DNA from 2 places in the Flexivirga alba genome. Region 1 is predicted to be linked to the other one. Evidence: predicted binding sites of a transcription regulator. Region 1 holds the regulator's gene; the other holds the start of a gene.
What was found. The regulator LexA, encoded in region 1, represses DNA repair genes until DNA is damaged. The targets are predictions, from matches to a motif close to TCGAACANNTGTTCGA.
Positions count from the first base shown of each region.

Region 2: ACFQDH_RS20020 (HNH endonuclease signature motif containing protein) is a predicted target of LexA. The motif match lies at 10,263-10,278, and genes of this name have one in related genera.

Region 1 is NZ_JBHSWH010000001.1:2,575,964-2,588,270, reverse strand. Features, by position in the region: gene ACFQDH_RS12750 (vitamin B12-dependent ribonucleotide reductase) at 1-833, opposite strand, end outside; gene nrdR (transcriptional regulator NrdR) at 916-1,404, opposite strand; gene ACFQDH_RS12740 (hypothetical protein) at 1,661-2,062, opposite strand; gene lexA (transcriptional repressor LexA) at 2,346-3,062, shown strand; gene ACFQDH_RS12730 (NAD-dependent protein deacetylase) at 3,078-3,923, opposite strand; gene ACFQDH_RS12725 (LysR family transcriptional regulator) at 4,047-4,967, shown strand; gene ACFQDH_RS12720 (ComEC/Rec2 family competence protein) at 4,991-7,444, opposite strand; gene ACFQDH_RS12715 (helix-hairpin-helix domain-containing protein) at 7,451-8,422, opposite strand; gene ACFQDH_RS12710 (DegV family protein) at 8,575-9,471, opposite strand; partial or broken gene leuS (leucine--tRNA ligase) at 9,477-12,307, opposite strand, start outside.
Region 2 is NZ_JBHSWH010000001.1:4,038,396-4,050,702, reverse strand. Features, by position in the region: gene ACFQDH_RS20065 (MFS transporter) at 1-132, shown strand, start outside; gene ACFQDH_RS20060 (LacI family DNA-binding transcriptional regulator) at 117-1,133, opposite strand; gene ACFQDH_RS20055 (extracellular solute-binding protein) at 1,358-2,392, shown strand; gene ACFQDH_RS20050 (carbohydrate ABC transporter permease) at 2,617-3,462, shown strand; gene ACFQDH_RS20045 (carbohydrate ABC transporter permease) at 3,462-4,295, shown strand; partial or broken gene ACFQDH_RS20040 (glycoside hydrolase family 3 protein) at 4,299-5,317, shown strand; gene ACFQDH_RS20035 (glycoside hydrolase family 3 C-terminal domain-containing protein) at 5,483-6,652, shown strand; gene xylA (xylose isomerase) at 6,701-7,882, shown strand; gene ACFQDH_RS20025 (GNAT family N-acetyltransferase) at 7,940-8,500, shown strand; gene ACFQDH_RS20020 (HNH endonuclease signature motif containing protein) at 8,510-10,255, opposite strand; gene ACFQDH_RS20015 (DUF402 domain-containing protein) at 10,455-11,510, shown strand; gene ACFQDH_RS20010 (MFS transporter) at 11,575-12,307, shown strand, end outside.

The DNA.
Region 1 (12,307 bases):
GTGATGTCCTTGCCGCCCAGGTCCATGTCGAAGCCGGCGTCGCGCAATGCGCGGATCTTGTTCTCTTCCTTCGCCTTGGTCTCGACGAACTCCACGATGTCCGGGTGGTCGACGTCGAGCACGACCATCTTGGCTGCGCGGCGGGTCGCTCCACCGGACTTGATGGTGCCGGCCGATGCGTCGGCGCCGCGCATGAACGACACCGGGCCCGAGGCCGTGCCGCCGGACGACAGGAGCTCCTTGGACGAGCGGATCCGGGAGAGGTTCAGGCCGGCGCCGGAGCCGCCCTTGAAGATGAAGCCCTCTTCTTTGTACCAGTTGAGGATCGAGTCCATCGAGTCGTCGACCGACAGGATGAAGCAGGCCGAAACCTGTTGCGGCGACTTGGTGCCCACGTTGAACCACACCGGCGAGTTGAAGCTGAACACCTGGTGCAGCAGCGACCAGGTCAGCTCGTGCTCGAAGATCTCGGCGTCCTGATCAGCGGCGAAGTAGCCGTGCTCCTTGCCAGCACGCACGTAGGTGAGGACGACCCGGTCGATGAGCTGTTTGAGGCTGTTCTCACGCTCAGGGGTATCGACGGCTCCACGGAAGTATTTGGTGGTGACGATCGTGGAGGCGTTCAGCGACCAGCTGTCGGGGAACTCCACCCCGCGCTGCTCGAAGATCGTCTCGCCCGTCTTCCAGTTCTGCTGGACGACGTCGCGACGCTCCCAAGTGACCTCGTCATAGGGGTGCACGCCGGGAGTGGTGAAAATTCGCTCGACGGTCAACCCCTTGCCTGCGCGGTTACCGCGCTTTGCCTTGGGGCCGGCGTCTGCTGTGTCGGTCATGTCCAACTTCCTTTCCACCTCAGGTGGTCAACTGTGCTGCGAGATGTGTTCTGTGACGGTGTACGAAATGCGGTGGGACTACTCAGTCGTCGGCGGGTTGACGGTCCGGCTCGACGCCGGTCGCCGGCCGCTCGGCACGCAGCAGGGCGATGGCCGACTCGAAGTCCTCGAGATCGTCGAAGGCCTGGTAGACGGACGCGAAGCGGAGGTAGGCAACTTCGTCGAGGCTGCGCAGCGGCCCCAGGATCGCCAGGCCCACGTCGTGCGCATCGATCTCCGCCGCGCCCTGGGCCCGGATCGACTCCTCGACCTCTTGGGCGAGCAGCGCCAAGTGATCCTCACTGACCGGCCGGCCCTGGCAAGCCTTGCGCACTCCGAGCAGCACCTTCTGCCGGCTGAACGGCTCGCTGGCGCCGGATCGTTTGACGACCGTGAGGCTCGCGGTCTCCATGGTTGAGAACCGCTTGCCGCAGTTGGGGCACTGCCTGCGTCGCTTGATGCAGGTGCCGTCTTCACTCGTGCGGCTGTCGACAACGCGACTGTCGTCGTGACGGCAGAACGGGCAATGCATCAGACGACTCCTCTCCGCTGGACCCGGCACCCGCCCCGTCACCAGAACGACGCCGACTGTGGACGAAGTTGTGGGTAAGTGGTGGACGACCTGGGGATGACTGGGCTCTGCTTGTGGACTAGATGTGGATAAATCTCATCCGTGTAACTACTAGATATAGGGATGTTAGGCCGATCCCACCACAATCGCAAGAGCCGTCGACGTCACCTGGAAAACCGCTGGTCAGCCGCCCGTAACACCGCGTGTCGAGGTCCCGTCAGGGCAGTTTGAGCTGCTGTCCCGCGACCACCTGCAGGCCGTTGAGGTCGTTTGCCAGCGCCACCTTCGTGACAGCGTCCGAGACCGACATGGACGGGTAGGCGCGGTGCGCCACACCGGACAACGTCTCACCATCGTGCACCGTCACGGAGTGCCCGACCGACGGCGGCGTCGATGCCCAGGCATGCGCCGCTGCACCCCCACCGATCAACAACGCGACCGCGACGACTATGCCCAGCAACCGGCGTCCGCGTGCGGTCAGCCGCAGGCCGCGGGCCTCGACTCGAACACCCACTTGGGCGCCGCCACCACGTGCCGACGGACCGGTCGGAACCGCCCGCAAGTGCCGACGACCCTGACGTAGGTCGACCGGCGCGTCCCACTGCGCAACTGCACTCATCTCTTCCTCCTGAAACTTCGGTGCGAACTGGTGCACACCGCTCGGACAACGAACTCCATCCGAACACGCGTACGATCGTACACCTGTCGGACGGATAGCACGAGCGTTCGACGCCATCGAGACACGCGTCGTACAGATGTTTGGAAACTGTGTCCGAAACCCATACGCTGTTTTCACGAAGCCAAGGCAAGCACCGACCACCGACAACCGTTCGGATCCGGTCCGCACAGATCGCTCGCCAGCCGCTTTGAGCGAAGTGTTCGCCGAGGAGGAGATGACAGCGATGGCACAGGTGCACGAACTTCCCGACCGCGCCGGAGAAAGCCTGACCACAAGGCAGCGCAAGGTGCTGCAGGTGATCCGCAATTCCGTTGACCGGCGCGGATATCCGCCGAGCCTGCGTGAGATCGGCGATGCCGTCGGACTGACCAGTCCGAGCTCCGTCGCGCACCAGCTGACGATGCTCGAGCGCAAGGGCTACCTGCGCCGTGACCCCAACCGGCCACGTGCCATGGAGGTCATCGATCCGGACGCGACCGACACCCGCGGTTACCGCGGCGGCTCGAGTGTGCGGAGCGCGCAGGAGTCGAGCCTCGACGAGACCGGCCTGGGTGACGAGCGGCCCGAGGCGTCATACATTCCCGTTGTCGGGCGCATCGCCGCCGGCGGCCCGATTCTGGCCGAGCAGGTCGTCGAGGACGTCTTCCCGCTGCCCAAGCAGATCGTCGGCGAAGGCGACCTTTTCCTGCTCAAGGTGGTCGGTGACTCGATGATCGACGCCGCGATCTGCGACGGCGACTGGGTTGTCGTGCGCCAGCAGCCAACTGCGACCAACGGCGACATCGTCGCGGCCATGCTCGACAACGAGGCGACCGTCAAGACGTTCAAGCGTGCGCGCGGCAAGGTCTGGCTGCTCCCGCACAACGACGCCTACGACCCGATCGACGGCGACGACGCGACCATCCTCGGCAAGGTCACGGCAGTTCTACGTCGGATCTGACCCAACTCTGCGCGATCAGGACGCGCGGCGCCCGGCGAGGGTCTCCGCCAACGAAAGCAGCGTCGACCCGAGCGGGGCGTCGATGCGGATCGACACCTCCTCGTCGGTCGCCCGGGTCCAGCCGTGGGTCACGACAGCGACCGGGATCCCATCCCGCACCGCGCGGCGGATGAAGCGATAGCCGGACATCACCGCGAGCGATGAACCGAGGACCAGGATCGCGCGAGCGGCTTGCACCCGCGCGAAACACTGCTCGACCAGGTCCTTGGGCACCGACTCCCCGAACATCACCACATCCGGCTTCAGCAGGTCCGAGCCGCAGATGACGCAATGCACCAGCCGGAAGTCGCCGATCAGCGACTCGGCGATCGCGACATCGCCATCCGGCCGTAGCGGGCCGGTGGCGGATCGGTCGAAGTCAGGGTTGGCGAGTTGCAGCCAGTCGTCGACCATCGTGCGTTCGTAACGCTCGCCACAGTGCATACAGACCACATGCGTGAGGCTGCCGTGCAACTCCGCGACATCGTCAGCGCCGGCCGCCTGGTGCAGGCCGTCGACGTTCTGAGTGATGATCGGCCCGATCAGACCGGCCTGCTGCAACGCCGCGACTGCGAGATGACCCGGGTTCGGCTCAGCAGCCGCGAAGCGCGGCCAGCCGACATACGAGCGAGCCCAATACCGTTGCCGCGCAGTGGGATCGGCAAGGAGCTCCTGAGCGGTCATCGGCTGGAACCGCCGTTGACCGTCGGCGCCTCGATAGTCGGGAATCCCGGATTCTGTCGACAGGCCGGCACCGGTGAGGGCGAGGACTCCCCCACGACTCACCAGCTCGGTCAGCGCCGCCGGATCCGTAGTCACCACCCTGTCAAGGTCTCATACTCGCGCGACCTCGGGCGTCAGCGCGGTCAGTTGGACCCGCCGGCATATTGATTAGCGATCTTGGAGAATTGGCCAGAACAAATAACTAAATGTTATTCTTGGGCCATGATCGACGCAGCTGGACTCAGGGTCATCAAGGCGATCAGCGATCACGGCAGCTTCACTGCTGCGGCCACGTCGCTGGGCTACTCGCAGCCGGCCATCTCCCAGATGGTTCGGCGCCTGGAGGACCGCACCGGAACCGTTCTGGTGGAACGTCTCGGCCGCACCGTCCGCCTCACCGAGGCCGGTCAGGTCCTCGCCCGCCACGCCAATCCGGTGCTTGCTGCGCTCGAGGCCGCGGAGTCCGAAGTGGCCGCCATCGCAGGCCTGCGGGCCGGGCGAGTTCGCCTGATGGCTTTCCCCTCCTCCTCCTCGACGCTGGTGCCGCGTGCGCTGGCGCTGGTCAAGAAGCGCTTTCCTGACGTGCAGGTGAGCTTCACCGAGGCCGAGCCGCCCGAGTCGCTGGCCGCCCTGCGCTCGGGTGAGTGTGACGTCGCCGTCGCGTTCGCCTACGAAGGCACCGACCTGGCTCGCGGCGAGGAGGACATCGAGTCGTTCGTGACCCGCAAATTGCTGGACGACGAGGTGCGACTGGCGCTTCCGCTGAATCACCCGAAGGCAAAGTCCAAGAAGGTCAAGCTCGCCGATCTGGCGAGTGAGCCGTGGATCGCCGGGTGCCCGCGCTGCCGCGGCCACCTGCTGTCCCTCGCGGAGCGCGCCGGTTTCAATCCCGATGTCGCGTTCGAGACCGAGGATTACGTCGCGGTCCTTGGCCTGGTGTCCGAGGGCCTGGGCGTCGCGTTGATCCCCGACCTGATTCGCCGTTCGGCCGGTAACCCTGGCGTCGTCACGGTGCCGATGGATCCCGCCTCCCGGCGCTCGGTGTATGCCGTCACCACCCCGGACCTGCAACGGGTGCCGGCCGTGTCGGCGACCCTCGACGCGCTGTGTGAAGCCGCGCGCGCCAAGAACGTCTGTTCCTGAGTCGAACCTGGCGCCATACCTGCTCAGGGCCTGGCGACCAGGGGTGCACCGTCCTTCGCGATGATCGCGATGTCCCCACCCCGATCCGTGCGCAACACGGTGGAATCGCTCTGGGCGAGCAGATCGAGAGTCCGCGGTGCCGGGTGTCCGTAGTCGTTGTGCGCGCCGACGCTGATGACCGCGATGGCTGCCCGCAGTGTGTGCTCCAGTCCAGGGTCCTGGTTCGCCGAGCCGTGATGCGGCACCTTCAGCACGTCGACCGGTCGCGCATCCGGCAGCTTCCGCAACTGAGCCAATACCAGTGCGGCGGCTTCCTTTTCGATGTCACCGGTCATCAGCAGCCGCAGGCCGTGCGAGCGCACGTCCAGCACGATGCTGGCGTTGTTCTGGACCGACCCCGCCCTGATGAGTCGGGTCGGACCAACCACCAGCGCGTGCACCGCACCGATGTCCAGCACGTCACCCGTCGCGAGCGTCTGCATTGCCAGGTTGTGCTGCGCAGCCAGCGACTGAACCAGTGGCTCTTCGCTGGGTTCGTCGCCGGCGCCGGAAGCGCCGGTCGATTCGACCGGCGTGACGTAGAGGGCACGCACCTGCCGCCCGTCGAACACCGCCGCGAGGCCACCCACGTGATCCGCGTGAAAGTGGGTCAGCACAACAGCGTCGACCACGCGGATCTGCAGCCGGTCGAGGCAACCGTCCATGGCACCGGGCTCGGGACCGGTGTCCACGACCAGTGCATGCCCCGGAGCGGTCTGGAGCACTCCGCCATCTCCTTGTCCGACGTCACACGCGACGTAGACCCAACCGGGCGGCGGCCACCCACTGATCGGGGTCGGCGCCCAGGCGGCGGCAGCGAGGACTGCGCCTGCGCCGGCCAGGTATGGCCGCACCCAGAGGGTGCGCAGCAGCCACACGCCCGCGAACAACAACAGCACGGTCAGTGCGGCGAGCAGCATCGCACCGGTTGCGCCGTCCGGCCACGGGAGAGTGCCGAGCGGCACCCGCGCACACGTATGTGCGATCCACGCGATGCCCTGGGTCGGTAGTGCGGCCAGCCAGGCCGGCAGCCGCGCGAGACCCACGCTCACCGGCGCGACCAGCACGGTGATGACGCCGCACATCGTCGCCGGCGCCACCAGCGGTGCAGCCAGCACGTTGGCCGGTATGCCGATGAGACTGACCGAGCCCTGCAGCAGCACGATGACCGGAGCACACATCGCCTGCGCCGCCATGGGTATGGCGACCGCCTCCGCCACCGGAGCCAGTCGCCTCGGCAGGAAGCGAGCGATCCGGTCCGCCCACGGGCGTGCGAAGAAGAGCAGCCCGGCGGTCGCCAGGGTCGACAACGCGAATCCGTAGGACGCCGCCAGCCAGGGATCAATCACGAGCAGCAACAGCACAGCCGCGGCCAGCACCGGAGGCCCGGAGGCCCGTCTCGACACAGACATGCCGACGAGTCCCACGACGCCCATCACCGCGGCCCGGATCACCGATGGCTCCGGGCGACAGAGCAGCACGAACAACCCGAGCGCAAGAGCGGCCACCACCAGTCGCCACCTTCCCCGGACACGGAGCCACCCGGCAACCCACATCGTGGCGAGCAGCACCATCGTGACGTTGGAACCGGACACGGCGTTGAGATGCGTCATACCGGTGGCGCGCATGTCGTCGTTGAGTTGCGCCGGCAGGCGCGAGGTGTCTCCCATCACCAGCGCCGGCACCAGCCCGCGTGGGTCGGTGGGCAGGCCTTCGGTGGCTACCCGAGTATCGCGGCGCACCACCTCGACAGCGTCGAAGAGCGGTCCTGCTCCCCCGATGACCCGCGGCGGGCCGCGTGCGGTCAGCACGGCTTCCACATCATCGCCGGGCTCGGCAGCCTGCAGCCGCCCGTCGACCGCAACGCGTTCATGCCAGTGGACCGCCAGCCATCGTTCGTCACCGAGCACCAGCACGGGCGTGTTGGGGGTGCTGCGCATGCCGCGACCGACGATCTGCCGAACCGAGAGCTTGACGATCACCAGGCTCTGGTGACCACCCAGACCGGCACCCACGGGCCGCGGGTCGGAGGACACCACCGCTTCGACGCGGACGATCGCCCGCTTCGCAGCCAGTTGGTCGACCGTGCCCGCCTGTCGTGTCATGAGATGTCCCGCCGTGGCCGCGCACACCAGCGCTACTGCCGCGCCGGCGAGTGCCACCGTCTCGAGAACCCTGCGACGGCGGCCGGGCACCTCCGGAACTCCGGGCCGAACCACGATGGCGACCGCGAGAAACGCGTTGAGCGCTGCCAGGCACACGCTGACGCTCACCGGCAGCCGCAGCACGACGAGCGTGACCGGCCAGGCGACGGCCGCAGCAGTGAACAATCGCAGATCGAGCGAGCGTGGCTTTCCGGTGACGTGTTCCGGCATCCGGCGGATCCGCTCGACGACAGGCTGTATGACGGCCGCGCCGACGGCCTGAGCGAGGTGCACCACTCCTCAACCGACGGTCACCAGCGGAAGCAGCTGCGCCAGCGTCTTGTCACCGATGCCGCTGACCTCGCCGAGCTCGTCGACGGTGCTGAACCGGCCGTTGTCCGCACGCCACTGCAGGATGCGCTGAGCCATCACAGGCCCGACCCCCGGCAGTCCCTCGAGGGTCGTCTCGTCAGCGGTATTGAGGTTGACCGTGCTCGCCGGGCTGCCACCGCCCGCGCCGCCGGCAGCCGACGATCCGCCTGCAGCGCCGCCCGCCGCCGGCGGTGTGGGGTGTTCACCCGGCTTGGGGACCTGGATCTGCTCGCCGTCGGCGACGACCCGTGCCAGGTTGATCGCCGACAGGTCGGCGCCGGGCAGTGCACCTCCCGCTGCGGAGACGGCGTCCTGGACCCGCGAGCCGCTCTTGACGTGCACCACGCCGGGTTTGCGGACCTGCCCCACGACTTGCACGACCAGGGTGGTCGGCGCAGCGCTCGACGACGCAGCCGTGGACCCGAATCCCTGTCGTGTCGCCGAACTGCTCGGCGCCGAGGCTGACGCGGAACTCGTCGAGGTGGCTGCGCCGGCCGAGGCAACGGGGTGCGGCTCGGCGGCCGCGCGCGCCCACAGCACACGCCCGCCGAAGACCAAGGCCGCAACCGACACCAGGATCAAAGCGCCGATGACGGCGAGCCTGCTCGGCGCAACCTGAGCGCCGATGAGCGGCTCGGGTGGACGCAACAGCGGCTCTCGTGGACGCAACTCGTCGTTGCCACCGCCAGCTGAATGACGTCCACGACGCGTCTGGTCGGAGTGCTCCGCACGTCGGGTCGCTGCTACCCGGCGCGGCAGATCAGCGACTCTCGAGCGCGGCTCGTCGACGACGGAGTCCTCGGTCGGCACCCAGCCGGGCGCCCGACGGACCGCCTCCAGCTCCTCGAGCACCGCCGCCAACCGATCGGGTGTGCCTTCCTCCGCGCGTCCGCGTCCCATCACGCGTACTCCGCGTCTCGCGCTTGCTGAGGATGAACTTCCATGCCTGGAACACTAGGCAAGACAACGAAGTTCGCGCTTCGACGGACACGCAGTCCTGTGGACAACCCGCCATAGGACGCGGGGCTGTGGACAACCGCCCGGGCAGTCGGTCAGTCCGAGGAGCCCACGATGCGGGTCCGGCCGGACAGCCGCGGAGTCACCACGACCGCCAGCGTGCCGGGTCCGACGTGCGCACCCACTGCTGCGCCGAGCTCGACGAGTAGCAGCCGCCGCGCCCTCGGCAGCTCGCCGGCGAGCTGCTCGATCAGGGTCTCGGCACGTGGCCGTGAATCCAGGTGGTGCACGGCGACGTCGATCCCGTCGACGTCGTCGCGCTCCTCCAACTTCTCGACCGCGTCGACCGCATGCTTCACGAGCCGGGCAAGTGCCTTGCTGGTTGTGCGCACTCGCTCCAACGGCTCGATGTGCCCGTCGCGCACGGTCAGCAGCGGTTTGATGGCGAGGGCGGAGCCCATCAGCGCAGAGGCGCGCCCAATACGTCCCCCTCGGCGCAGATGCTCAAGGGTGTCGACGTAGAAGACGGTCGTGGACGATCCGGTATGACGGCGCGCCGCATCCGCGACCGCCGCGGCGTCCGCACCCGATGCGGCTGCCTCCGCAGCGGCGATCACCCCGAAACCCATTGCCATACCGATGGTTTCGCTATCGATGACGGTCACGGGAATCGTCGCGTCGCGCGCCGCCAATTGTGCCGAGGAGAGCGTTGCCGACATCTGCGAGGACACGTGCACCGAAACGATTGCCTCATGTCCGGCGTCGGCCAGCGCGGCATACAACTGGGTGAAGACTGCGGGCGACGGCCGGGAGGTCGACACCGGGACGAAGTCGCGCAACGCCTGCGCCACCTCCTCGGCCGTGACGCCACGCCCCTCGTCATACGAGATGCCGCCGATGGCCAGGCGCATCGGCACGACCGAGATGCCGTGAGCAGCGGCCACCCCCGGCGGCAGGTATGCCGTCGAGTCGGTCACCACCGCCACCGTCATAGAGCTCAACCAACCACTAGGTTGACGAGCTTCGGGGCGCGCACGATCACCTTGCGAATCTGCTTGTCCCCCACCGCTGCTCGGATCTTGTCGCTCTGCCGGGCGAGGGCCTCCAGGTCAGCATCAGCGATGTCGATCGGGACTTCCAGTCGATCGCGAACCTTGCCCTGCACCTGCACGACACAGGTGACGGTCTCGTCGACCAGTAGTGACTCGTCGGCGACCGGGAACGTCTCGTGCGACAGCGACGACTCGTGCCCCAGCCGGGACCACAGCTCTTCGGCGATGTGCGGTGCGACCGGCGCGGTCATCAGCACCAGTGCCTCGACGACCGGCCTGGGCGACCCGCCTTCGGAGGACGCCTTGGTCAGTGCGTTGTTCAGCTCGATCAACTTCGCGATCGCGGTGTTGAACTGCAGCGCCTCGTAGTCCTTGCTGACACCGTCGATCGTCTTGGCCATCACTCGCTTCAAGTCGGCCGACGCTTCGGTATCGCGCACCCGCAGCTCACCGGAATCTTCATCGATCACGTTGCGCCACAGGCGTTGCAGGAAGCGCTGCGCACCGACGACGGCACGGGTTTCCCAGACACGGGACTGGTCCAGCGGACCCATCGACATTTCGTAGACGCGGAAGGTGTCCGCACCGAACGTCGCGCACATCTCGTCCGGCGTCACGACGTTCTTCAGTGACTTGCCCATCTTGCCGAACTCGCGAGAGACCGGCTGCCCCTGCCAGGTGAACGTCGTTGTGTCGCCGTCCACGTGCTCCTCGACCTCGGCGGCGGGCACCGGCTGGCCACGGTGGTCGCGGTAGGCGAACGCCTGCACGTAGCCCTGGTTGAACAGCCGACGGAACGGCTCCTCGGAGCTGACGTAGCCGAGGTCGAAGAGCACCTTGTGCCAGAAGCGCGAGTAGAGCAGGTGCAGCACGGCATGCTCGACACCGCCGACGTAGAGATCAACACCACCGGTGTCGCCGGGCTTGTCGTTCGGCCCCATCCAGTAGCGTTCGCAGTCGGCATCGACGAAGCGCTCTTGGTTCGACGGGTCGGTGTAGCGGATCTCGTACCAGCACGATCCGGCCCAGTTCGGCATGGTGTTGGTTTCGCGGCGGTACTTCTTCGGCCCGTCGCCCAGGTCCAGCTCAGTCTCGACCCATTCGGTCGCACGCGACAGGGGTGACTCTGGCATCGAATCCGCGTCGTCCGGCGCGTAGGTCTTCGGTGAGTAGTCGGCGACCTCCGGCAACTCGACCGGCAGCATCGACTCAGGCAGTGCGTGCGCGACGCCGTCCTCGTCGTAGACGATCGGGAACGGCTCACCCCAATAACGCTGGCGGCTGAACAGCCAGTCACGCAGCTTGTAGGTGATGGTGCCGCGTCCGGCATCTTGATGCTCCAGGAAGTCGATGATGGTCTGCTTCGCCTCGTCGATCGCCTTGCCGTTCAACGAGACTCGCTCGTTGGACGAGTTGATCATCGCGCCGGAACCGGTGTATGCCTTGTCTTCGTCATGGCCCTCCGTGGGCTGCACGGTGCGCACGTAAGGCAGGTTGTACTTCTTCGCAAAGTCCCAGTCACGGGGGTCCTCAGCGGGCACAGCCATGACGGCACCGGTGCCGTAGCCCATCAGCACATAATCCGCAATGAAGACCGGAATACGTTCTCCCGACACGGGATTGGTCGCAAACGCACCGGTGAAGACACCAGTTTTGGCCTTGGCATCTTCAGCCTGTCGCTCCAGCTCCGACTTGCGGGACGCCGCGCGCCGATATGCCGAAACTGCCTTCGCGGGGGTCGCCTCGCCCCCGTCCAGGCGGCCTGGGTGCCGTCCGGCCAGGCGTCAGTGGCCAGGCGATCGACCATCGGGTGCTCCGGTGCCAAGACCATGAACGTGGTGCCGAAGATCGTGTCGGGCCGAGTCGTGAACACCTCGATACGTTCCTCGACGCCATCGACCTCGAACTCGACTGCGGCGCCTTGGGACCGGCCGATCCAGTTGCGCTGCATCGCCTTGACCGACTCGGGCCACTCCAGGCGGTCCAGGTCGTCGATCAGCCGGTCGGAGTAGGCGGTGATGCGCATCATCCACTGCGGCAGGTTGCGCTGGAAGACCGGCATGTCACCACGCTCGGTCAGGCCCTCGTTGGTGACCTCTTCGTTGGCCACCACGGTGCCCAGTCCCGGCGCCCAGTTGACTGGCACTTCCTTCTTGTAGGCCAGCCGTCGGTTATCGATCTCGTCGCGGCGTTCGGCCGCTGTCAGCTCCGACCACGCGCGGCCGTCCGACGTCGGTACCTGACCGGCCTCGAAGGCGGTCACCAACTCGGTGATGGGGCGTGCCTTGGCGACGCGCTCGTCATACCACGCGTTGTAGATCTGCAGGAAGATCCATTGGGTCCACTTGTAGAAGTCCGGGTCGATCGTCGCGAACGCCCGACGCTTGTCGTGGGACAGCCCAAGCTGGCGCAGCTGCCGGGTATACGTCGTGATGTTGTCCTCAGTGGTTTTGCGCGGGTGCTGGCCCGTCTGCACGGCATACTGCTCGGCCGGCAGCCCGAAGGCATCGAAGCCCATCGTGTAGAGGACGTTGCGTCCAGTCATCCGCTGGTAGCGCGCGAAGACGTCGGTAGCGATGAAGCCCAGCGGGTGTCCGACGTGCAACCCTGCGCCGCTCGGGTACGGAAACATGTCCTGCAGGAAGTACTTCGGCCGCCCGCCGATAGCTGCCTCGTCCGCCCATGGGCCTGCGGGATTGGGAGCATGGAAGACGCCCTGCTCTTCCCATCGGTCCTGCCAAGTGCGCTCGATGTCGTTGGCCAGCGCGGCTGAGTA
Region 2 (12,307 bases), 1.5 Mb from region 1:
GTCGAGCGCTGGGGTGCGCATGCCGGCTATTTCGTCCCGGTCGGGTCTGGCGTCGGTGCAATCGTGTTGGCTGCGTTGGCCTTTCGCCTGTTGCGACGGACGCCCGCCGCTGCCGTTCAGCTCCCGGTCTGAGGCCGTGGTGGGCCGGTCGTCGAGCGCACGATCAGATGCGTCTCCAGCTGGAACGGGTGGGAGAACGCATCGGGATCGTCGGCCAGAGTGAGCACCCGCTCCACCGCGACCTTGCCCATTTCGACCAGCGGCTGGTTGACCGTCGTCAGCGGGATCGGAGCCCAGCGCGCCATCAGGGTGTCGTCGAAGCCGACCACCGACAGGTCGCGGGGGACCGCCATACCTCGCTCCATGGCGGCACGCAGCGCACCGAGCGCGCTCGCGTCGCTGGAGGCGAAGATTGCCGTCGGCGGCTCGGGCAGCGCCAGCAACTCGTGGGCCGCGGCGAGGCTCGGCTCCACGGCATACACGTCGCCCAGCACCAGATCCGGGTCGAAGTCGATCCCGGCGTCGGTCAATGCGCTGGTGTAACCGTGCAGGCGGTCACGAGCCGGCTGGGAGGCCGGCGGGCCGTTGAGGAAGCCGATGCGGCGATGGCCGAGGTCGAGCAGGTGCTGAGTCGCTTCTCGGCCGCCGGCCCAGTTCGTCGCCGAGATCGAGACTGTCGACTTGGTCGTCGTGCCGATCGGGTCCACCACGACGAGCGCGACGCCGGCGTCGGCACACCACTGCAGTTCGCGATCGGTGAGGGGCGTGGTGACGGTGACCAGGGCGCCGATGCCGCGGGCGGCCACCGAGTCGAACCAGCGCTCGGTCAGGCCACGCGGCTCGCCGCCGAGCATCCGCTCCACGATCAGGGACTGGCCCAGCCGCATCGCGGCCTCGGTCGCGCCGCTGAGTACCGACAGGGAGTAGGGGCTGATGAGGTCGTCGAAGAGGATCAGCACCGAATTCGCGCGCTGCCGTGCCCTGCGCCGCGCGTTGTAACCGAGGTTCGCGGCCGAGCGCAGCACCCGCTGCTGGGTCTGCGCGCTCACGTCGGGACGGCCGTTGAGCACTTTGGACGCGGTCGACAGGGACACGCCTGCATCGGCCGCAACCGCTCGTAACGTCGAGCTCATTTCGCCTCCCCTTTCGTTGGAACTGCTTGACCGGTGACCCGGGTGGACTTAGATTAACCCGAACCGAAAACTTTCCGAAAGTTTCGGACTGCCCTGAAGGAGCATCTCATGTCCGTGTCACGTCGTCAGCTACTGGTGGGTGCGGTTGCGTCTGCGCCCCTCTTCGCACTGACCGCCTGCGGTAGCGGTGGTGGCCGGACCGGCGGTGGTGGTGGCGGTGGGGGCTGTCGGCATGGGCGCTGACCGGCGGACCGGAGCAGGTCTTCAAGGACACCTTCGCGGCGTGGAACAAGGCGAACCCGGACAACAAGTTCGCGGTCCAGTACTTCGCGAACGACTCCTACAAGCAGAAGATCCGCACCTCGGTGGGGTCGGGCAAGGGCCCGACGCTCATCTACTCCTGGGCCGGCGGCACGCTGAAGGACTATGTCGCGAGCAAGGACGTCGTCGACATCACCGACAAGATCCCGACGCTCACCAAGCGCGCGATCCCGTCGGTGCTCGACGTGGGCAAGGTCGACGGCAAGGTGTATGCCGTCCCGATCAACAACTCCCAGCCCGAGCTCATCTACTACAACAAGAAGCTCTTCAAGCAGGCCGGCGTCGAGGTGCCGAAGACCTGGAGCGACCTGCTGGACGCGGTGAAGAAGTTCAAGGCCAAGGGCATCCTGCCGATCGCGCTCGCCGGCCAGAGCCAGTGGCCGGAGCTGATGTGGATCGAGTTCCTGGTCGACCGGGTCGGCGGCCCGGATGCGTTCAACAAGGCGTTCCAGCAGAAGAAGGGCGCGTGGTCCGACCCGGCCTTCGCCACGGCGTTCGCCAAGCTGAAGGAACTCATCGATGCAGGCGGGTTCGGTGACAAGTTCGGCTCGGTCGTCGCGGACAACAACGCCGACGCCGCGCTGGTCTACACCGACAAGGCGGCGATGCTGCTGCAGGGCAACTGGGTCTACACGACGTTCACCACCGACGCGAAGAAGTGGGTCGACGCAGGCAATCTGGGCTGGTTCGCCTTCCCGACGGTCGAGGGCGGTGTCGGCGACCCGAGCAACGTCTACGGCAACCCGGCAAACTACTTCTCGGTGTCGTCGAAGGCGTCGAAGGCGGACCAGGACCAGGCGGCAAAGTTCTTGGACACGTACAACCTGGACGACAAGGCGTGTCAGGAACTCATCGAAATGGGCCTGGTCCCCGCCGTCCAGAACATCGAGAGCAAGCTCGAGGCGAGCAAGGACAAGGACTTCCTGCTCTTCACGTAAAACCAGACCAAGAACGCCAAGAGTTTCCAGCTGTCCTGGGACCAGGCGCTCTCCGACCTGCAGGCCCAGACCGTGCTGACCAAGTTGTCGTCGTTCTTCCTGGGCAAGGCCAGTGCGAACGACTTCATCTCGGCGATGAACGGCACGATCAAGTGACTCCGGACGGGACTGCTGCAAAGTCGGCGGACCGTCCGAAGGTAAGTCGCAAGGGTCCCAGTCTGTGGATGCTTGTCCCGGCACTCGTGTTCTTCACCGTGTTCGGGCTGGTGCCGCTCGTGGGCACCGTGGTGCTGTCCTTCTACGAGTGGAACGGTCTGGGCACGCCGAACTTCTCCGGCCTCGACAACTGGACGTCGGTGCTGCAGGACAGCAGCACCTACCACGCGCTCTGGCTGACGATCCTGATGTGTTTCGCGACGTTCGTCGTGCAGTTCCCGATCAGCCTGCTGCTCGGGGTCTTCATGGCCGGTCGGCAGCGCTACCGGGGCGTGCTGGCGGTGCTCTACTTCCTGCCGTTGTTGTTCTCGGCGACGGCGATAGGCATCGCGTTCAAGAACCTGCTGGACCCGAACTTCGGCCTGTCGAGCGCGTTGCATCTCGGTGTGCTGCAACAGGATTGGCTCGGTTCGCCGGTCCTGGCGTTCTGGGTCGTGATCGCGGTCGTATCGTGGTGCTTCATACCGTTCCACTCGCTGCTCTATCAGGCGGGTGCGCGGCAGATCCCGCAGACGCTCTACGAGGCGGCACAGCTGGACGGTGCGGGACGAGTGCGGTGCTTCTTCAGCATCACCCTGCCGCAGCTGAAATACACGATGGTGACGAGCACGACGCTGATGATCGTCGGCACGCTGACGGCGTTCGACCTGATCTACGTGATGACCAACGGCGGTCCCGGCGACGCGACCCGCGTCCTGCCCGTCGCCATGTATCTCGAAGGTTTCAAGAGCAACCAGATGGGTGTCGCCAGCGTGATAGCGGTCATCTTGATAGTCCTCGGGCTGTCCTTCTCGCTGTTGCTCAATCGGTTGAGCGGGTCGGACCGCATGGAGAGCCAGATGGAGGGCGCGTGATGACACGGACAGCAGCGGCGCGGCGGCCGAACCTGCCAGGCGGCGTTCTCGGGTTCGTCTGGTTGATCCTGACGATCGGCCCGATCTACTACGTGGTGATCACCAGTCTGAAGTCGCAGTCGGACTACTACAGTTCGAACGCCCTTGGCATACCGACGAATCCGACGCTGCGCGCATATCGGACGGTCCTGCACAACTCTTTCCTGCGCTACTTCGTCAACAGCCTGATCGTCGCGGTGGTCACGGTTGCCGTCGTGGTCGCGATCTCGCTGATGGCCAGCTACGTCATCGTGCGCCGGTCGTCGAGGATTGCTCGACTGTCGCAGCGGGTCTTCTTGCTGGGCATCGCGATCCCGATCCAGGCGACGATCGTGCTGGTCTACTACTTGATCGTGCAGTTGCACCTCTACGACACACTGCCGGCGCTGATCCTGCCGGGCATCGCCTTCGCGATCCCGATCACGGTGCTGATCCTGGTCAACTACCTGCGCGACATACCCACCGAGTTGTACGACTCGATGCATGCGGACGGCGCGAGTGACTGGCGGACGTTCATCAGTCTCGTGTTGCCGTTGTCCAAGCCGGCGATCACGACGGTCGCCATCTACGACGCGCTGAACTGCTGGAACGGTTTTCTCTTCCCGCTGATCCTCACGCAGAGCCAGAACGTCCAGACACTGCCCCTGTCCCTGTGGACTTATCAGGGCGAATTCAACTCCGACATCCCGGCCGTGCTGGCCGCCGTGGTGCTGTCGTGCCTGCCGATCCTGGCGGCATACATCATCGGCCGGCGACAGCTGGTTGCCGGCCTGACCGCAGGGTTCGGAAAGTGAGCAATGACAACTGAAGAGCGCGTCCCGGCACCGCCGTGGACCGACCCGACACGAAGCACCGACGAGCGAGTGGAGGCACTGCTCGAGCAGCTTTCGATCACCGAGAAGGCGGCCCAGCTCGGCTCCTATTGGCCGCGGCCCGAGGAGAGCGCAGCCGACGGTGACGTGGCGCCGATGCAGTCCGCGTTCGAGGACGGCCGCCGTGACCTCGCGGGAACGGCAGGCGAGGGCCTGGGTCACCTGACCCGGGTGTTCGGCTCCGCGCCGGTCGACCCGGCGACGGGTGCGGAGCAGCTGCGCACACTGCAGCAGTTCGTCATCGATCACCAGCGGCTCGGCATACCGGCGATCGCGCACGAGGAATGCCTCACCGGATTCACCGCACTCGGTGCGACTTGCTATCCCGCGGCCATCGCGTGGGGTGCGTCGTTCGAACCGGATCTGGTGGAGTCAATGGCGCGGCGAATCGGCAACGACATGAAGGCTGTTGGCGTGCACCAGGGCCTGTCGCCGGTGCTCGACGTGGTTCGCGACTATCGCTGGGGCCGGGTCGAGGAGACCATGGGGAGGACCCCTACCTCGTCGGCTCGCTCGGTGTGGGCTACGTGCGCGGGCTGCAGGAAGGCGGCGTCATCGCGACCCTCAAGCACTTCGCCGGGTATGCTGCCTCGCGCGCCGCGCGCAATCATGCGCCGGTCTCGATCGGGCCCCGAGAGCTTGAGGACGTCATCCTGGTGCCGTTCGAGATGGCGGTGCGGCTGGGCGGTGTCGAGTCCGTCATGAATTCGTATGCCGACCTGGACGGTGAGCCGCCGGCGGCGTCATACCGGCTGTTGACCGGGATCCTGCGTGAGCGTTGGGGATTCAAGGGCACCGTGGTGTCGGACTACTGGGCGGTCAGCTTCCTGGAGTCGATGCACCGGGTCGCTTCGTCACGTGACGAAGCCGGCGTGCTGTCGCTGGCAGCCGGGATGGATGTCGAGCTACCCGAGACCAGTGCATTCTTCAGCTTGGCCGATGCAGTCGGAGCCGGCACTCTCACCGAGGACGTGCTCGACACGGCGGTGCGTCGGGTGCTGCGGCAGAAGATCGCACTCGGCCTGCTCGACCCGGAGTGGGTGGCGGCGCCGGAGACAGCGGCCGAGGTGCAGCTGGACAGCTCGGCGAACCGCGAGCTGGCTCGCACGATGGCCGAGCGCTCAATCGTGCTGGTACGCAACGAGAACCACGCGTTGCCGTTGTCGGACAATCCGCGGCGCATCGGTGTCATCGGACCGTCGGCGCAGCAGGCACGCACCTACCTGGGTTGCTATACGTTCCCGAACCATGTGCTGTCCCGGTTCGAGGAGCACGGTGCTGGGATCGAGCTGGAAACGGTGGTCGAGGCGCTCGGCGCCGAGCTGCCGTCGGCCACGCTGCGGCACGCGCGGGGCGTCGACTTCACCGATCCGGACCTGTCCGGGGTGCCGGAGGCGCTGGAGGTGGTGCGTGACAGCGACCTCGTGGTCCTCACTGTCGGTGACCTCGCCGGGCTGTTCGGCCGCGGCACGTCCGGGGAGGGTTGCGATGTTGTCGATCTGGCTCTGCCGGGTGTGCAGGCGACGCTCGTGGATGAGGTGCTCGCCGAGGCACAGGAGCGCGGCGTGCCCGTGATCCTGCTGTTGATCACCGGACGCCCTTATGCCGTAGGCGAATTCGTCGATCGGACGGCGGCAATCGTGCAGGCCTTCATGCCCGGCGAAGAAGGCGGGTCGGCGATCGCAGGGGTTCTGTCCGGCCGGGTGAACCCGAGCGGGAAGTTGCCAGTGGGACTGCCGGCGCTGCACGGCGGGCAACCGGGAACCTATCTCGGCCCGCCGCTGGCCGTCAGTAACGACGGCGTGTCCAACCTCGATCCCCAGCCGGCATACGCGTTCGGCCATGGCTTGAGCTACACGAGTTTCGAGGTCGAGGACCTGCAACTGTCAGCGGAGTCCATCGCGACCGACGGCACCCTCCAGGTCAGCGCGACCGTGCGCAACACCGGGGACCGGGCCGGCGCGGAGGTGGTGCAGCTGTACCTCTCCGATCCGGTGGCCCAGGTGACTCGCCCGACGCACTGGCTGGCCGGGTTCGTGAAGGTCGACCTGGAGCGCTCCGCAGCTGCGCGGGTTACCTTCGAAGTGCACGCCGACCGCACATCGTTCACCGGTCGCGACGGCATCCGGATCGTCGAGCCCGGCGAAATCGGCGTGGCCGTCGGGACCGCGAGCGACGCGCTGCCGCTGTCCGGCAACTTCCGCATTGAGGGTACGGTCCGGGAGGTCGGGGAAGGACGCGTCCTCGATACCCCCAGTTCCGTTTTCCCGCAGGCGTGATGGCGCCATACAAACTTGATCGATCACTACCAGGAAGCAGGCATCCCCATGGCACAGACCCCCACCCCCGAAGACAGGTTCTCCTTCGGCCTGTGGACCGTCGGCTGGACCGGCGTCGACCCGTTCGGCACAGCATCCCGTGAGCCCCTCGAGCCGTGGGAGTACGTCAAGCACCTGGCCGACCTGGGTGTCTGGGGCATCACCTTCCACGACAACGACGTCTTCGCCTTCGATGCCGATGAGTCGACCAAGCGGTCGCGCGTCGAGCAGCTGAAGAAGTCGTGCGACGAGTCGGGCATCACGATTGAGATGGTCACCACCAACACGTTCACCCACCCGGTCTTCAAGGACGGCGGTCTGACGAGCAACGACCGAGGCGTGCGGCGCTTCGGGCTGCGCAAGATCCTGGAGGCGGTCGACCTGGCAGCTGACTGTGGCGCCGGCACCTTCGTGATGTGGGGCGGCCGCGAGGGCGCCGAGTATGACGGCAGCAAGAACGTGTATGCCGCGCTGGAGCGCTACAAGGAAGGCATCGACACTGTCGCGGCATACATCAAGAGCAAGGACTACGGGCTGCGAATCGCGTTGGAGCCCAAGCCGAACGAGCCGCGTGGCGACATCTTCCTGCCGACCGTCGGGCATGCTCTGGCGTTCATCGCAGAGCTCGACAACGGCGACATCGTCGGCCTCAACCCGGAGACAGGCCACGAGCAGATGGCCAACCTCAACTACAGCCACCAGCTCGCCCAAGCGCTGTGGAGCGGCAAGTTGTTCCACCTGGACCTCAACGGTCAGCGCGGTCTGAAATATGACCAGGACCTCGTCTTCGGACACGGTGACCTGCTGTCGGCGTTCTTCACCGTCGACCTCCTGGAGAACGGCTTCCCGGGACAGCCGGACGCACCCCGCTACACCGGACCGCGACACTTCGACTACAAGCCGTCGCGCACCGAAAACATGGCGGGAGTGTGGGATTCGGCTCGCGCGTGTATGTCGACCTACCTCCACCTGGCCGAGAAGGCGCGTGCCTTCCGTGCAGACGCACGAGTCACCGAAGCGATGGAGTACGCCGGTGTCACTGCCCTGCAGGAGCCGACACTGGCTGCGGGGGAGTCGCTCACTGATTTCCTGGCCACCGACGACGGCTTCGATGTGCAACGGGCCGCCGAGCGCGACTACGGCTTCGTGAAGCTCAACCAGCTCGCGGTGGAGCACCTCACCGGCCGCTGAAGGGGTCGGGGCGGCGGGCCGGGATGCCGGTCGGGCAAGGCGGACTAGGTTCGCCCCATGGCAGCTCTGGAGTCTCTGGCTGGTTGGCCGCCCGCACCCATAGGCACCCGCCGACTGGTGCTGCGTGAACCGGAGGCGCGGGATCGCTCGGTCATGATCGAGCTCCTCAGCTCCGCGGAGGTCGGACAGTATGTCGGTGGTGCCCAACCGCGTGATGAGCTGGAAAAGGCGATGCCGCGCGAACCTCGGCGGCGCCCAGGGCTTTTCGTGGTCGAGCAGGCCGGCTCGATGATCGGTGCCGTCACACTCGAACGGCGCGACCCGGAGCGCTTGGGACATCTGTATGCCGAGGGTGGCGAGCTGGAACTCGGTTATCTGTTCCTGCCACGTTCGTGGGGCAGCGGGTATGCCACGGAGGCATGCGCTGCCGTGCTGGAGTGGTGCGCCGGGGCGTTCCCGGACCAGCCGGTCGTGCTCTCTACCCAAACTGCGAATGCTGGGTCGTTGCGAGTCGCCGAGAAGCTCGGTTTCACCGAGGTCGAACGATTCGAGGATTACGGAGCCGAGCAGTGGCTCGGTGCGCTTCGGCCGGTTACGCGCAGCCGTTGGATGAGCTGAACAGCAACGCTATTCGCCGGGTGTCGTGACGTACTCGCGCCCGCCTGGACTGGTCCAGGTGCACACGCCGTCGGGCGTCATACTGACCGACCAGCCGTGCGCTTGCTTCGTACGGTGGTGGTGACGGCACAGGCACTGCAGGTTGTATGCCGCTGTCGGGCCTTCCGGCCAGGGAACCACATGCTCGACGTCGCACCAGCGTGACGCCCTGCTGCAGCCGGGGAACCGACAGTGCACGTCGCGGGTTTCGACGAAGTGCCGCAGCCGTGGACTCGGCCGGTATTGCGTCTCACACGTTTCGACGGTGACGCCTGTTGCGGCATCCACCAGCGCACGGGTGATGGTGATCCCGAACGATCGGGATATCGCTTCGATCACGCCTGCCGGGATCACCCCCACCCCGGGCACGATCGCGTCACCCACTTTGGCCGAGGGTGCTGGAGGTTGCGATGCTGGATCGGGTGATCTGCCGAATACTGTTGCGGCACGCCACATCTCAGCGTCGGGCGGTGGAAGATCCGATGGTGCGTATTCGTCGTCGAGCTCCCATTCGGCGAAATCGTCGAGGTTGGGCGGGTATTGACGCTTCAGCAGGTCGTTGAACTCTCGGTCGATCGCATCTTGACTTCGCATTGTGGCCGGAGCAGATGCCGCCGGTTGTCCATTGGGGAAGACGGCCAGGCCGGTGATCGGGTGAGCGAACGCGTCGGGCCAACGTGGCGCGCCGTCGTCATCGGTGCGGTGGAAGGCGGACGCGGCCGCTGCGGCCCGACGCGCGGCCGGCGCGTCAGCCCCGACATGGACGGGGACCTGGACGACCAACTCGGTGGTGACTCTGGCGTTCCCGAGGATGAGGTCGGTGATCGCGTCGGCCCGGCATTCGGACAGAGTCTTGTTCGTCTCGGTGTCGGTGTGCAGGTCCTTCGCGTGCTTGTTGATGGCGGCCATCATCTTGGCCGCGACGGCCGAGGGCAGGATGGCGTGCAGGTGGGTGAGCCCGGGCTCGTCGTCAGGGTGGGCGAACACGCCGACCCGGCCTCGGCGCCGTCGGTCCGCCGCCTTGTGGTCAGCGACCGGATCCAAACCGGCTAACAACTGCTGGGTGCGGCGTTGCACTCTCGTCGAGGATGACCGCGCGAGGAGATCGATGTTTGCCTGCTCGGCACCCGCTGCGTTCTCGTCGTTGGGGTCGCCGAGCAGGGCGTTTTCGACTTCGCGGGCAAGGTCGAGAGTGGCAGGGGTGCCGTCGTCGTTGATCTCCCGCTCCACCCGACCGAGCGCTCGATGAATGCCGGCGAGTTTCGCGGGCTCGAGCTCTCCGGTGCCCACGCGCAGGAACAACCTCGGCGTCCGCTTGATCGCATCCGTTGCCTCAGCGACGCGAGCACTCGCCTGCCCACTGGTCCAGCCCAACATGGGGCCGACCTCACAGCCGATGAATTCGTCCTTGTGCGCCCCGATCGCGTGACGGACCTCGTGTGTCCGACACCCCGTCGGGGAAGTGGCGTCCGGGCGGACGATCTCCTCGATTGCAGCCGCTTCAGCCAACCGGCTCGCCTGCAGTGCCCACGCGGCGTTCAGGACTCGCTGGGCGGCGACCGCCTGCTCCAACAACTCCTGTTTCGTCAGCGTGATGGAGTCGACCCGAGCGTCCTGGAATGCGGTGAGCAACAAGTTGAGGGCTTCATCGACTTTGTCACCGGCAGGCGACGTCGCACCCTGACCCGGTGCGCCGTCTGCTGATGTTCCATCCATACATAGATAATACGCGTGTTCGATAATGATGTCGAGGACTTGTGGAAGTGAATGTTGTTGAGTATCAACTTGATTCGAACCAAATGGTGACTCCGCAAGGCTGTCGTTACACCCGCTGACGACGATACGATGTGAGTGACGATCAAAGGTCTCCGACGAACGACCACGACTGTCGGTGGCGCCCCCTATCGTCGGTTGTATGACGACCTGGGCCGAGTTCGAGCAGCACGCGCCACACATTGCCGAGATCTTCCGGCGCCGGCACGCCGCCACCGGCAATCTGTGTTTCCTGGCGACGCTGCGTGCGGACGGCTTTCCACGGATCAGTCCGTTGGAGCCGCAGTTCGTCCGTGACGAGTTGGCACTCGTCGGTATGCCGGGCACCCGCAAATTCGACGACCTGCATCGGGACCCGCGGTTCTCGCTGCACACGGCCACGGTCGACACCCAGGTCGGCGAGGGCGACGCCAAACTCTGGGGTCGTGTGCGCCAGGTCGACGCTGCTGCGGGGGAGTTGCGCGACCGCCTGGTCGAGATCTATGGCGCAGTGGGCCATGATCGAAGTGAGCAGGACGCCTTCCCGATGTTCGTCGCCGACGTGGTGGGTGCCTCGTCTCTGGAGCTCGTCGACAACCGGCTGCGCATCACGACGTGGAAAGCCGGGGAAGCGAGCAACAACTCGACAAGGAGTGAGCGACGTGCAGTCAGCTCTCGACTGGTCACCGTCCAGAAGTGGAAGCGGCCGGCAGGTTCGGGAAGCTGGCGTGGCTATGTCCTCGGCAGTGACGGTTACGGCTGCTGGGTGTTCACGCCGGCGCACTCGACATACACCGGCGTGCACCCGGACGGCCACGCCGAAACGTGTGAGGTCGCCCAGGACAATCAACGCGTCGGCCGTTCGTGCGTGGTCCTGCTGCCTTCCGGCGGGTGGTACGTAGCGCATTGGGTATGGCGCTCGGAGCACGTCGTCGACATCGACATCGCAACTCCGCCAACGAAATTCGGCGACGTCTGGATGTATGACGATCTCGAGTTGGACCCGTTCGTCGACGCCGGTGGCACGTTCGGTGTCGATGACGAGGACGAGTTCGACATCGCCTGTGAACGAGGCCGGATCGGACCCGTGGCGCGCTTGAGGGCGCTCGAGGAAGTGCGGTCCCTGCGGCGACGGCTCACCGTGGAGCCGTCGCCGTTGCTGCTCGCCGGTGTGACACGGCTCGCCGAGGGTCGAGCACTCGACCTCGTGCCGCTGTGAGGGCCGAGCATTACGTTCCACCCGGCGACGGCGGTCGCCAAAGAAATCGTTAGACTAGCTAACAATGAGTGAGACGCCGGACTTCGACCTGAAACGCTTGGCGATCCCGGCATACGCTCCGTCGTTGCTCTTCGGGATGGCCGAAGGTGCGATGCTCCCGGTCGTGCCGCTGTCGGCTCGCGATCTCGGCGGCTCGGTGGCAACCGCGGCGCTCATGGTGACGCTGCTCAACGTCGGCTCGCTGCTTTTCAACGTGCCGAGCTCGATGATCACTGCGAGGTATGGCGAACGCCACGCGATCATCGGCGCCTCGATGGTCGGCGTGGTCTCTGCCGCGCTCTGTATGGCGGCGGACACGTTGCTGCTCTTCGGAATTGGCGCGTTCCTGATGGGCGTGAGCGGCTCGGTCTTCATGCTTGCGCGGCAGAGTTACCTGACCGAGGCGATCCCGGCGCAGTACCGCGCGCGAGCCCTGTCGACGCTCGGAGGAGTGAACCGGGTCGGCATGTTCATCGGGCCGTTCATCGGAGCCGCGGCCATGATCGTGTGGCACCTGCGTGGTGCGTATGCCGTGTGCGTTGTCGCACTCGCGCTGGCCGGCGTGCTCGGCGCGACGCTGGAGGACCTCCCGGAGCATGCACCGGAGGAAGGAACCTCTCCCGACGCAGCAACGGTCCGGCGGGTGCTCGTTGATTACAAAAAGATCTTCCTGACCATCGGGATGGGCGTGTTGCTGGTCTCGATGATCCGGGCGACGCGGCAGGCCGTCATACCGCTGTGGGCCGAGCATCTCGGGA